2 regions of the Lentibacillus sp. Marseille-P4043 genome follow, and region 1 is predicted to be linked to the other one. Evidence: riboswitches for the same ligand, from Rfam matches in the RefSeq annotation. Region 1 holds a riboswitch; the other holds the start of a gene.
The links. Region 1 has a riboswitch for cyclic di-GMP ahead of C8270_RS05980 (chemotaxis protein CheX). Riboswitches for the same ligand answer to the same signal wherever they lie in the genome.

Region 1 (5,965 bases):
GAATACATGGTTACCACTTTGAAATGCACGTAAAATCAGTTTTCCCTCATCTGTTTTACCAAGCTTTTGTCGATCTTCTGGTGTTTCAACCCCATGATCAATTGAATTACGAATCAAATGAACCAAGGGATCTCCTATTTCATCAATCACCGTTCGATCGAGTTCGGTTTCTGCCCCGATAATCTCCAGGTTAACCTTTTTATCCAAATCTTTGGCAAGTCCTCTAACCATTCTTGGAAAGCGATTAAACACTTGTTCAACGGGAACCATTCGCATCGTTAAGATCAAGTTTTGCATGTCCTCAGAGACTCTTGACATGTGCTCAACTGTATCCTGTAGATCGTTGTGGTCTATCTTCGTAGAGATGTCTTCCAATCTACCACGATCAATGACTACTTCTTCAAACAAATTCATCAGATCATCGATTCTGTCAATATTTACACGAATTGTCTTTTGACCTGGTTTGTTATGGGACTTTGCGGATTTAGTTGTCTTTTCCTCTTCCTCCTGTTTATTTTCTTTTGGATTATTAGGAGTCTCTTTACTTTCAGTAGGTAAAATTGATATCTCCACTCGTTGAACCTCGGAAACTTTGTAAATCATTGCTTGAATTTCTTCTTTTGCCATAGTTGAAAGAAGGATAACCGAAACGTCCTGTTCAAATTTCTCTTCCTCTATATCTTCAACTGGGGGAATCGATTTAATCACTTCACCACTATTTTCCAACACATCAAAAACCATATACATACGAGCCGCTTTTAACATACAGTCCTCTGTTAATGAAATGGTTACTTGAAACACATTAAACCCTTGCTCTTTGGCTTGATCGACAACCGTCATCTGGTACTCATCTAAATCAAAACTGACTTGCTCTGTTGCTACATGTGTACTTGGGGCAACAACAGTTTGTCCTTTTTCAAATTGCTCTAATTGACTTATAAGAGTTGAGACATCCTTCTTGCCGTCTTCTCCTTCACTAATTGCGTCAACCATTTCTTCCAAATCCTCTGTTGCTTCAAAAAGAATATCAATTAATTCAGAAGTTACCTCTAATTGGCTGTTTCTAATTTGATCCAGTACGTTTTCAGTCTGGTGTGTTAAAGAAGCAATATCGTCAAATCCCATGGTTGCAGCCATTCCCTTTAATGTATGGGCAGAGCGAAATATTTCATTTACAATAGAAAGATCGTGTGGCTGCTTTTCTAATTCAAGAAGATTGTCATTAACTGCTTGTAAATGCTCACGACTTTCATCTAAAAACATAGTTATGTATTGATTGGTATCCAACAGTAGACCCTCTTTCTATTTCATTAATCAAGTAACAAATAAAGATCCATCTCTCCAACTTTCTCAAACATCACCGTCACTTGAAGGGCCCTTTTATGTCCTGATAAAGTCATCGTCCCTTCAATAATTGTTGGTGATGTGATATCAGTATGAAGATCTTTTTCGACAATGTTGGTTGACATGCCTCCTGCAATCATGTTCCCTAATTCACCACTAAAGGATGAAAGCATTTCCCCTTCTAATGGCATACCAAACATTACTTCACCAATCGCGCTAAAAATACTTGTGTTTCCTGATAAAACCAACTTTCCCTTTACATCGCCAGTAATACCAATTAAGACCCCATATTGAAGATGCAAGTCTTGTTTTAATAAATTTGGTTGTTTTATCTCATGTGCTACTGGTACTACATTACTCAATGATGACAGCGTTCCGTTCAGCAATTCCGTTACAGCTTTAGCGTTTCCAACCGTCGTATTTACCAAAGTGACACTCCTTTTTGATTTATGTATTTTGATAAAGTGTAAAAAAAAGGGCTATTCCAGGTTATAGAATAGCCAAATAGATTTAAAAATCATAGATTGGTAGCCAGGCGATCATTGATGCAAGATCATATAAAATGTCCATTCAGTAGACCCTAGGCTTTGCGTCCTATCCTTTCGAATAGTTTGCCTTTATTATATACGACTTTATTACTAGTTCTAAAGTAATGATAAATTAACTTACGACAAAATTCAACAAATTTCTACATTTGGGCACAAAAGTGGAAGCGACCGTTTAGCGACGTACGGACTGGACTGAACCGTAGGAGATAAAGGAAACACGGTGAGCGAGAGCGAGGCGATGTTGACTTATCGTACGGAGGTGAGGGAAGTCTCGCTAGTCGCTGGGCGCTGGAGCTGGACGTGGCTCGTCATACCCGAGAACAAATTGGAGCCAAATTTTACACTTATCTCTTAAAAAATTACTGTTTTCCATTATCATCTTCATCATCACTTAATTCTAACTCGTGATTTGGCAATATAAGGACTTCTACCCTCCTATTCTTAGCTCTATTCTCATTATTTGTATTAGGGACTATTGGCTGGTATTCTCCAAACCCTTTTGCACTAAACCGTTCAGGGTCCAATGTGTCATTTTGCAGTAACAGTTTCATATAATTAACAGCCCGCATGACACTTAATTCCCAATTTGATCCATAATCACTCGTTTTAATTGGACGGTCATCCGTATGTCCACTTACAACAATTTGGTGTGGTGGATCCGTATGTAAAAATGTTGATACCTCTTTTGCAATCCGCTTCCCAGCATCATTTACAGTGGAACTTCCAGAATCAAAGGTGACGTCATTTAAGATCGTAATTAATAACCCATCATCTGTTAATTTTGCTCCTAATGATTTAGCGAGGTCATTATTTGTTATGTATGCATTAATTTCATTCTTTAAATTCTCTAACTGTTCCCGTTCTTGCATTTGCTCCTTCTCATTGCCGGTGTCCTTTTCATCTTCATCCGTTTTAATCGTTTCACCTTCAGAATCGGTTGGTCCGGAACCTTTCTCCATGAACCCGTCACCACCGGAAAATTCACTTTTGAAAACCTGCGAAAGCTGTTCATATTTTTGTGAATCGATTTCACTCATGGCAAATAGAACGATAAACAATGCAAATAAAAGCGTTAGTAAATCCGAATAAGGTAACAACCATGACTCATCAACTTCATGCTCTTTACGCTGTTTCTTCCGTCGCATAGTCATCCTCCTGATTGAGTTTTGCCAATTCTTTCTGAGATAGATAAGAACTTAACTTATCTTTTACTACTTGGGCAGATTCACCATTGGTTATCGACAAAATGCCTTCTATCATGATTTGTTTTAACTTTACCTCATCTTTAGATTTCTCTCTTAGCTTGTTTGCAAACGGATGCCATAAAACATACCCTGAAAAAATACCAAACAATGTCGCTATAAACGCAGCCGAAATAGCATGACCTAAAACATCGATATCGTTTAAATTACCAAGAGCAGCAATTAAGCCAATTACGGCACCTAGCACTCCTAATGTCGGTGCATATGTACCAGCTTGTGAAAATACTTGAATCCCTTTTTGGTGCCTTTCTTCCATTGCATCAATTTTCTCTAACATCACATCTCGAATAAAATCAGGTGACTTCCCATCAACTACTAATTGTAAGCCCGAAGCTAAAAATGGATCACTTACTTGATCAATTTCACTTTCCAGCGATAATACACCTTCTCTTCTTGTAAGATCCGCCCAATTTGTAAATGTACCTATCACATTGTGAATTGTATTGCCATGCTTCGCCTCGGTAAACAATATCTTAAACAGTGCTGGTACTTGTTTAATTGTACTCATTGGAAAAGCAATACATACAGATGCAGCAGTACCTACAAAAATAATTAATAATGCGCCTGGATTGATTAATGCTGCAGGGCTAACCCCTTTTAACACCATCCCTACCCCTATGGCTATAATGCCCAATATAAGACCAATAAATGACGTTTTATCCACGTCTCCAACCCCCTTAGTTTTATGGTACCATCTATGTTTCCAGTCCATTCGACAAACAGCAATTGGCTATTCTTAAGAAAAGAATAGCCACATCGTTTCATATGAATTCAACCAAAATACTAGATTGTTAAACTCCAGACTTCAAGGTGCAACTCTTAACATAGATGTTTATTCTGAAGATATAGTGATATAGTTCTTTTGTAATAGTACTATATTACTTGTAATAGTAAACAAAATCCCTAAAAAAATCAATCATGATATTCAAAAAAAGATGATGATTTTAAAAAACAACTAGATACTTTCTTGCATCGTGAAAATCCGCTACAATAGTAACTAGGAGTGATAAACATGACGAAAAAGGACATTGAAGCTAAGTTAGCAGAGCTAAAATCAGATTATGCTCGTATCCAGGGTGATGCCGAGAAGTTAACCTCTTTTGGCGGGAATACAACTACAGCAGAGAAAAAACTCATCGAATTAGAAGAAGAAATGGCAGAACTTAACCGCAAACTAGATGAAATAGAATAACAAAACAGTGCAGACCAATTTACTTTGGTCTGCACTGTTTTTACTTTCCATTTCCATTATTACCATTGTTTCGTCGGGTTTCTAATTTAGCTTGGATTTTTTTATCTTGTGGTGCAAGACTAACGACGATGTCTCCGACTTCAGGCGTTGTTTTCATCTCTTCTGAATAAAAGATAATTTTCCCTGATGGTTTAATGTAATACAACAAGACAGCCGCTTCGTCTCGCTCTCCTTTATATTGTTTATAATTATACTGCTCAGTTAAAGTTGTTTGTCTAAATACATAGCCAGATCTTATATTTTGATTTAAATCTTCAGTCGAAACTTCCTCACCAAATAAAATACGTCCGCCGATTTTATCAACAATATCATTTGTTTCACTATCGATTTGTTTATATGGGCTTACTTTATAGACATTGGTTCGACCGTATTCCGGCATAAATGTTGTACAAACAAGGGAATTGTATGAATGATAATCAGTTGCTGCGATTAGATATTCATATGGTGTTGTATCTAAATGGTACTCCGTTTGCTCTGAAAGCATTTCCCCATGATAAAAAGGGATTCCTGCCTCCCGGGCTTTCCGGAGCTTCTCCCAAGACGAGTCAACAACTATGACTGGATCTTTTGCTTTTATAAGCGACTTAGCTAATTCGACGGTAAATGTATTACTGCCAACAATGATCGTTCCAGGTCTTCCTTCCATAGATAGATGAAGTTTTTTAGCCAGCCAGCGGATCGAGAATCCATGGGCAACAACAGTAAAAAAGACAAGCCCGAACGTTAATGTCGTAATAATCGCCGCATCTTCGTATCCAGCTTCACCTAAAATTGCTGCAAAATAACTAGATACCGTTAATGCAACAATCCCTCTTGGTGCAATCCAGCCAACTAGCAATTTTTCATTAAGCGCCAAGTCTGTGCCAATTGTTGATAAGAAAATCGACAATGGGCGCACTAAAAACATCATTAATAGAACATATCCAATGATCCGTGGTTCAAAAACATGCAAGATGGTATGAACGTTTAATGAAGCTGTCAGCATGATAAAGATTGCAGAAATAAGCAATATTGACATATTTTCCTTGAAGTGACGCATGTCTGCAACTGAGCTGATTCCCATATTTGCTAGTGTCATCCCCATAGCAGTAACAGCGAGCAATCCTGTTTCATGTGTGATTTCATCTGCAATGGTAAAGCACATGATGACAACGATAAAAACTACTGGTGACTTTAAAAACTCTGGTATATTCCCCGTTTCAAACATCCAACCGGTTCCTCGACCACATGCCCAGCCAAGAATTGCAGCAAAAATAGATGCAGCAAAAAACAGCAGAAGTGATGTACCATCCGGATTACTGGATGTTAAATAGGAAATAATCTCAAAGGCAAATACCGCAAGCAATGCACCAATGGGATCAACAATAATTCCTTCCCATTTCAAAATTTTTGCCGGTCGCGGTTTTAACTTGGATTGTCGTAACAATGGTAAAATCACGGTAGGTCCAGTGACAATAAATAAACCACCGATAACAAAGGCAACCGCCCATGATAACCCTGCTATATAATGTGCAGTTAGTGATCCTAAGATCCAGGCAATAAATGCTCCAATTGTTGAA
Region 2 (5,965 bases), 1.0 Mb from region 1:
GGTTTGTCCCAGATGCGGACTTTCCAATCATTTATGCGGAAAAAGGGATATCAGATTACGATATTGTTCAACCTGTCCATACTGAATCCGATGCAAAACTTCAATTGCGGTCGTTCCAATCCGGACGAAGGTATAATATGGTACCAGATTTTGCTGAAGTTCGCCTGAAATTACATAGTGGAGCCGAGGATATTATACAAAAGTATCAGGTATTTCTTAAAGAATCAGGATTAGATGGAGATGCCTCAGAAAATGAAGATGAACTCATTTTGACACTGGTTGGGGTTAGTGCCCATGGTGCAGAACCACGAAACGGGAAAAATGCTGGTATTTTTATGGCGCAATTTTTACAAGCGTTGGAGTTGGATGTTCAGGGGAAGAAATTCGTTGATACAGTTGCTTCATTTTTTAACCAATCCCGTGGAGAGATATTTGACATTGTTTATCAAGATGAGGTATCTGGAGATTTGACTATTAATGCCGGAATAATGAACTACAATAAGGAAACTGGCGGTCGGATTGGATTAAATATGCGCTATCCTGTTACATTTGATATTGATGAAGGAAAGGAAAAAATTCAAGCAGTGGTACAGGAAAATGAACTGCAACTGGAAAACTTCACCGATTCCAAGCCTGCTTATGTCAAAAAAGATGACCCGCTTATCCAAACATTACAAAGAGTATATGAAGAACAAACTGGGGAAAACGCAGAACTACTTGCTATCGGTGGCGGAACCTATGCACGTGCATTAGAACATGGGGTTGCCTTTGGTGCACTATTCCCGGGACGTGAAGATGTGATGCACCAAAAAGATGAATATGCTATTGTGGAGGATTTATTAAAAGCAACGGCGATTTACGCACAAGCTATTTATGAATTGGCAAAAGCGGATCTTTAAAGTGATGTCATTTTCATTTTAGTTTCTAAATTCACTCAAAAGGTTTAAAATAGTGAAAAAAAGGGGGAGCAATATGAAATATGTAGATACTTGGGATTTAGAAAGCATTTTTCCTGGAGGTACAAAATCAGCGGAATTACAGGCTAAACTGAAAGCGATTCAAGAGGAAATCCAGGCATATCAACATTTGTTGAACGAATGGGATTTTAGCACAGATCAATCTGCAATAACCTTTAAAACTATTTTGCAAAAACAAGAAGCAATTGGTAAAGGGTTAGGTCAATCCGCCACATTTGTGCAAATGTGTCATGATGCATACATGAATGATGAACATGCCAATGTAGTGATGGGACAAGTGATGGATTTATATAGCGAAGTGCAAAAGCTTTCGAATACTTTTACCAAAAAACTTGTGGCGATTTCGGATAACGATTGGCAAAATCTTTTGGAAGATGAAGCGTTAAAGGAAACTTCTTTTGTTTTAAATGAAATGCGTGATCAAGGAAAACGGCTTTTATCTGAAGAGGAAGAAAAGCTCATCGCTGAATTAAATAAAGATGGTTTATCTGCATGGAGCAGTTTATATGATTCCGTTGTCTCGATTATGACGATTCCATTCACAGATAAAGATGGAAAAGAAACAGAATTGTCAGTTGGTCAAGCTATGAACCGGATGTATACGGATCCAGACCCGGAAGTACGCAAAACACTGTTTGGAAATTGGGAAGCAGCATGGACGAAATATGCACCAATTTTTGCCGATACCATCAATCATTTGGATGGTTATCGGATTACGTTGCAAGAGGCACATGACCGCAAGAATTATTTGGACGAACCATTGGAATATAATCGTATGTCTAAAGAAACGCTTGATGCGATGTGGTCAGCAGTTGCCGCTAATAAACAGCCTTTCATTGACTTTTTGAATCAAAAGGCTGACCTATTCGGTATGGAAAAACTGGGCTGGCAAGACGTGGATGCTCCGGTAGCATTAGGTGATGAGAAACCGACCCGATTTACATATGATGAAGCATGTGACTTTGTGATTGACCATTTCGCTTCCTTTGGTTCAAAGCTTTCAGGTTTTGCCAAACATGCGCTTGAAAATCGTTGGGTAGAGGCAGAGGATCGTCCAAACAAACGACCAGGTGGGTATTGTACAGGACTTCCAGAATTTGAGGAATCACGAATTTTTATGACATTCACTGGTACGCCAAACGATACTAGCACACTAGCCCATGAACTTGGTCATGCGTTTCATAGTCATGTTATGAAGGATTTACCTTATATAAATCAAGGGTATGCCATGAATGTAGCGGAAACGGCAAGTACATTTGCAGAAACAATTATCGGGAATGCAACGGTAGAAAATGCAAAAAACGCTGGGGAAAAAATTGCCTTATTAAATTCCAAATTGGAAAATGCTACGGCAATGTTTTTAAACATTCATGCACGATTTTTATTTGAAAATGCCTTCTATAAGGAACGAACAGAAGGGATTGTTTCGGAAAAAAGGCTGAATGAATTAATGGTTCAAGCACAAAAGGATGCATACAACGATAGTTTATCCAGCTATCATCCGCATTTCTGGTGCAGCAAATTACACTTCTTTATTGATGAAGTGCCGTTCTACAACTTCCCTTATACGTTTGGTTATTTGTTTAGCTTAGGAATTTATGCCGAATACTTAAAACACCCAGAAGGCTTTGAAGAAAAGTACATTGCTCTATTAAAAGATACAGGTTCTATGAAAGTAGAAAATTTAGCAGAAAAACATTTAGGTGTTGATGTAACCAAACAAGATTTCTGGGCAGCAGGAATTCAATTAATGGCAAAAGATGTGGATGAATTTATTCGTTTGACAAATGAAGTAGGTAAAAACTAAAGAATAGGAATGGTGCTTGTCGGCATTAGGGACAAGCACTATTTTTTATGGCTTTTTACCAAGTATTTGCGATGGATTTGCCTTATTAGTGTGGCATGGATAATATATGTGTTGTTTAATAGATCAATGATTATTTTTCAATAGAAGGTTTGAAGCTCACATCTACTGAAATAGGGACATTGTGGGGAGAATATATAAATGGAACAGCCGTTGATAAGCGGGACGTGGGGACAGGTTAGGTGTCCCGCGCGGCAAGCTTGCCACTATGCCAATTCAGCCTGGGACAAGAAACCTGTCCCCGCGTCCCATATATCCAATTTTGGAAAAAAACTCTATAATCGACAAAAATCGACAAAATGTTTATAATGATATAGTAATATATGAGCATGAGTTTAGTCCTATGTTTATAAAAATTGAAAAAGGTAAACTTATCGAAAGGTAAGGACACAAAGCTACGAGTCTAAAATCCCTATGGATAATGATAGTCGGGTTGCCAGTATTATGTGAAGGATTATTTGGTTATCCCTGTCTACATATGGGATAGTCTTTTTTTATGCTCTTACGAAAAAACCATACAAACTGCAACAACGAAATGTAGCGGATTATAGGAAAAAAGGAGGATTAGAGATGATAGTTGTAGATAAAAAGAAATATAAAATGGCGGTAAATGAACCCGTCAAGGAAGTACATGTACAGGTGCATGGATTGATGAGAGAGGAAGATGTAGAAGGTTATATGACAGATTTACAGGATACAATTAATAAAGTATCAAGACAAAATTATACATTTGTTGTCGATGCAACTTACCAAACGCCGGTTCCATCAAAAGTGGTACCACAGTTGGAAGAAACGATGCAATTTTATTCCACCTTGGGTTTTAAGGATGTCCTTGTAGTAAATCCTTCATCTAAGATTGCTCAAGTGCAAATTAGGAATGTACTTGAAAGAATAGATTTCTCAGGTACAATTGTCGATGATGTACCTCGTTCTGTGTAATGTTAGGTTTCTAATTAGGAATTTTTAAATGTGAAAGGAAGTTAATAAGTGCAAACAACATTAGAGTTATATACATACGAAATTATAACGAAGGAACAAACAGATTTAATTCAGAGAGCAGCTGAGTGTCTAGCACGTTCATTTGTTGGAGTGGATGTTTCAGGCAAATGGGTACAGGAACCGATGGTAGGTCAGTTAAATATAAATTATGAAGATTTCTTCGAGTTTACCAAGGATTATTTAAACACTATAGTTGATCAGGGATACTGCGCAGTCGCTCAAGATAGTAATAATGAGGTTGTCGGTGTCTTTGCCGGTGATACAAATGCGCCAGAGATTATCGGGGAAGATGTATTTGAAGGTTCTTTTTATGATATGAATGTTATTGTGCATGCTTTGGAAGATGTGGATAAACGCTTCTTGGAGGATTATAAAGAACGAAACGGAAAAGAACTTAATGACGGAGAGATATTCCACCTATTCATGATAGGGGTAACAGCTGAACATAACCGTCACGAAATTATTCAGCAATTAGGAAATAGACTGATAACAAAGGCATCTTCGCAAGGGTTGAAGGCTGTTTTGGTTGAAGCGACAAATCCGAAATCGATACGTGTTTTGGAAAAGTATCATAATATGAAGAAATACACAGATGTTGAAGGAAATTATATTGTTCATAAATATCAAGATAATAGTAGGTTGAATGATATTCCTTTAAATACAGCCGATGGAACTTATGTATTGATTAGGGAACTTTAAGATTTTCATTATAGATCGAATCAAATAATAAAAAAGCAGGGGATTTATTAATCATGGAAGCCATAATGTTAGTTATTATTGTTATCTTATTGGGGACAACAGTGTATTTTGCTTATCAATATTTTTCACTGAAGCATCAACCCCATATAAATAAAGAAATCTTAAATGGAATGAGAGAAATATCGGCAGGTAATATCGGTAGTAAAGTTGATGAAAAAAGCGCCGATCATACTGTATTTAATCAACTAATCGAATTCTTTGGCCATGTAAGGGAGAAGTTTCATTCATTTTCAACAAGTGTTCATAAAAAAGGAGAAAATCTTGCTGAAGTCGGTGAATACGCAACCGAGAAAGCCGATATTGTAAGAGCAGCAATCGATGAGGTAGGTAGAGGATTAAAGAAACAATTAGTAGCTACAGAAGAAAGTACAATGTCTATGGAAGAAATGACACAGTCTATCGAAGATCTTTCGGTGAGGTCAAATCAAATTTCGGAACAATCGAATACTACCTTAGAATTGACGCAAGAAGGAAATGTAAAGCTAAAAGATTCTTTGGAGAAAATGGGGCAGTTTAATCAAACGGTAAATACAACATTTGGTGCAATAAATAAACTTGGAGAAAGTTCTCACGAAATCGATACGATTGTAAAAGTGATTACAGGGATTTCAGAACAAATCAATCTATTGGCATTGAATGCGACAATAGAAGCAGCACGTGCAGGTGAGCACGGTAAAGGCTTTGCGGTTGTTGCCGACGAGGTACGAAAATTGGCTGAACAATCTCGTCAGTCTTCTTCTGAAGTATCAGATATTGTAAAGAATATACAAGGAGAAACGGAAATAGTAGTTAATTCGATGCAACAGGGAATAGAAGAATTTAAAGATGCAAATACGACCGTTGAAGAGATTGGAACTATGTTTGAAAAGATTCTATCTGCTACAAAGATTATTGCTGAAAACAATGCAAATTCTTCTGCAAGTACAGAAGAATTATCTTCTGCTTCTCAGCAGATAATGGCATCAATGGTAGAGATAACTTCTATCTCTCAGGAATCTGTTGAAATGTTCGAGGAACTTGTAGAAATTAGTGATGATGAGCTAGATACAATACAAAAATTAGTTCAGGAAGCAAAGAGCCTTTCAGAATTAAGAAATGACGTCAACAATATACTATTAGATGGTGCTGGAACAGAGGAAGCTTAAGATGGATCAAGCGGTGGAAGATAAGATCAGTCGAACAGCATAAAGATCGTTGATATAGATAAGAATGCTTCTCATAAGTTGATCAAACTTGTGAGAAGCTTTCATTTGTAACTTTATAGGTGTGAAAATCATTTTTTATAAAAATCTTTCAAAAACAGCAGTTGTTGTAGAAGGAATGGTATTCAATCGGAAAGGGAGTAGTAATGTCACAACAAGAGCAA

Region 2: another riboswitch for cyclic di-GMP. It lies ahead of C8270_RS00750 (hypothetical protein); the one in region 1 lies ahead of C8270_RS05980 (chemotaxis protein CheX).

The regions. Positions count from the first base shown of each region.
Region 1 is NZ_LT984884.1:1,171,993-1,177,957, reverse strand. It holds gene C8270_RS05985 (chemotaxis protein CheA) at 1-1,287, opposite strand, end outside; gene C8270_RS05980 (chemotaxis protein CheX) at 1,311-1,772, opposite strand; cyclic di-GMP riboswitch class I at 1,868-1,970, opposite strand; gene motB (flagellar motor protein MotB) at 2,252-3,037, opposite strand; gene motA (flagellar motor stator protein MotA) at 3,015-3,818, opposite strand; gene C8270_RS05965 (SE1832 family protein) at 4,167-4,346, shown strand; gene C8270_RS05960 (cation:proton antiporter) at 4,387-5,965, opposite strand, start outside.
Region 2 is NZ_LT984884.1:146,057-152,021, reverse strand. It holds gene pepV (dipeptidase PepV) at 1-899, shown strand, start outside; gene C8270_RS00755 (M3 family oligoendopeptidase) at 973-2,784, shown strand; cyclic di-GMP riboswitch class I at 3,196-3,282, shown strand; gene C8270_RS00750 (hypothetical protein) at 3,412-3,780, shown strand; gene C8270_RS00745 (hypothetical protein) at 3,829-4,539, shown strand; gene C8270_RS00740 (methyl-accepting chemotaxis protein) at 4,593-5,744, shown strand; gene C8270_RS00735 (sodium-dependent transporter) at 5,948-5,965, shown strand, end outside.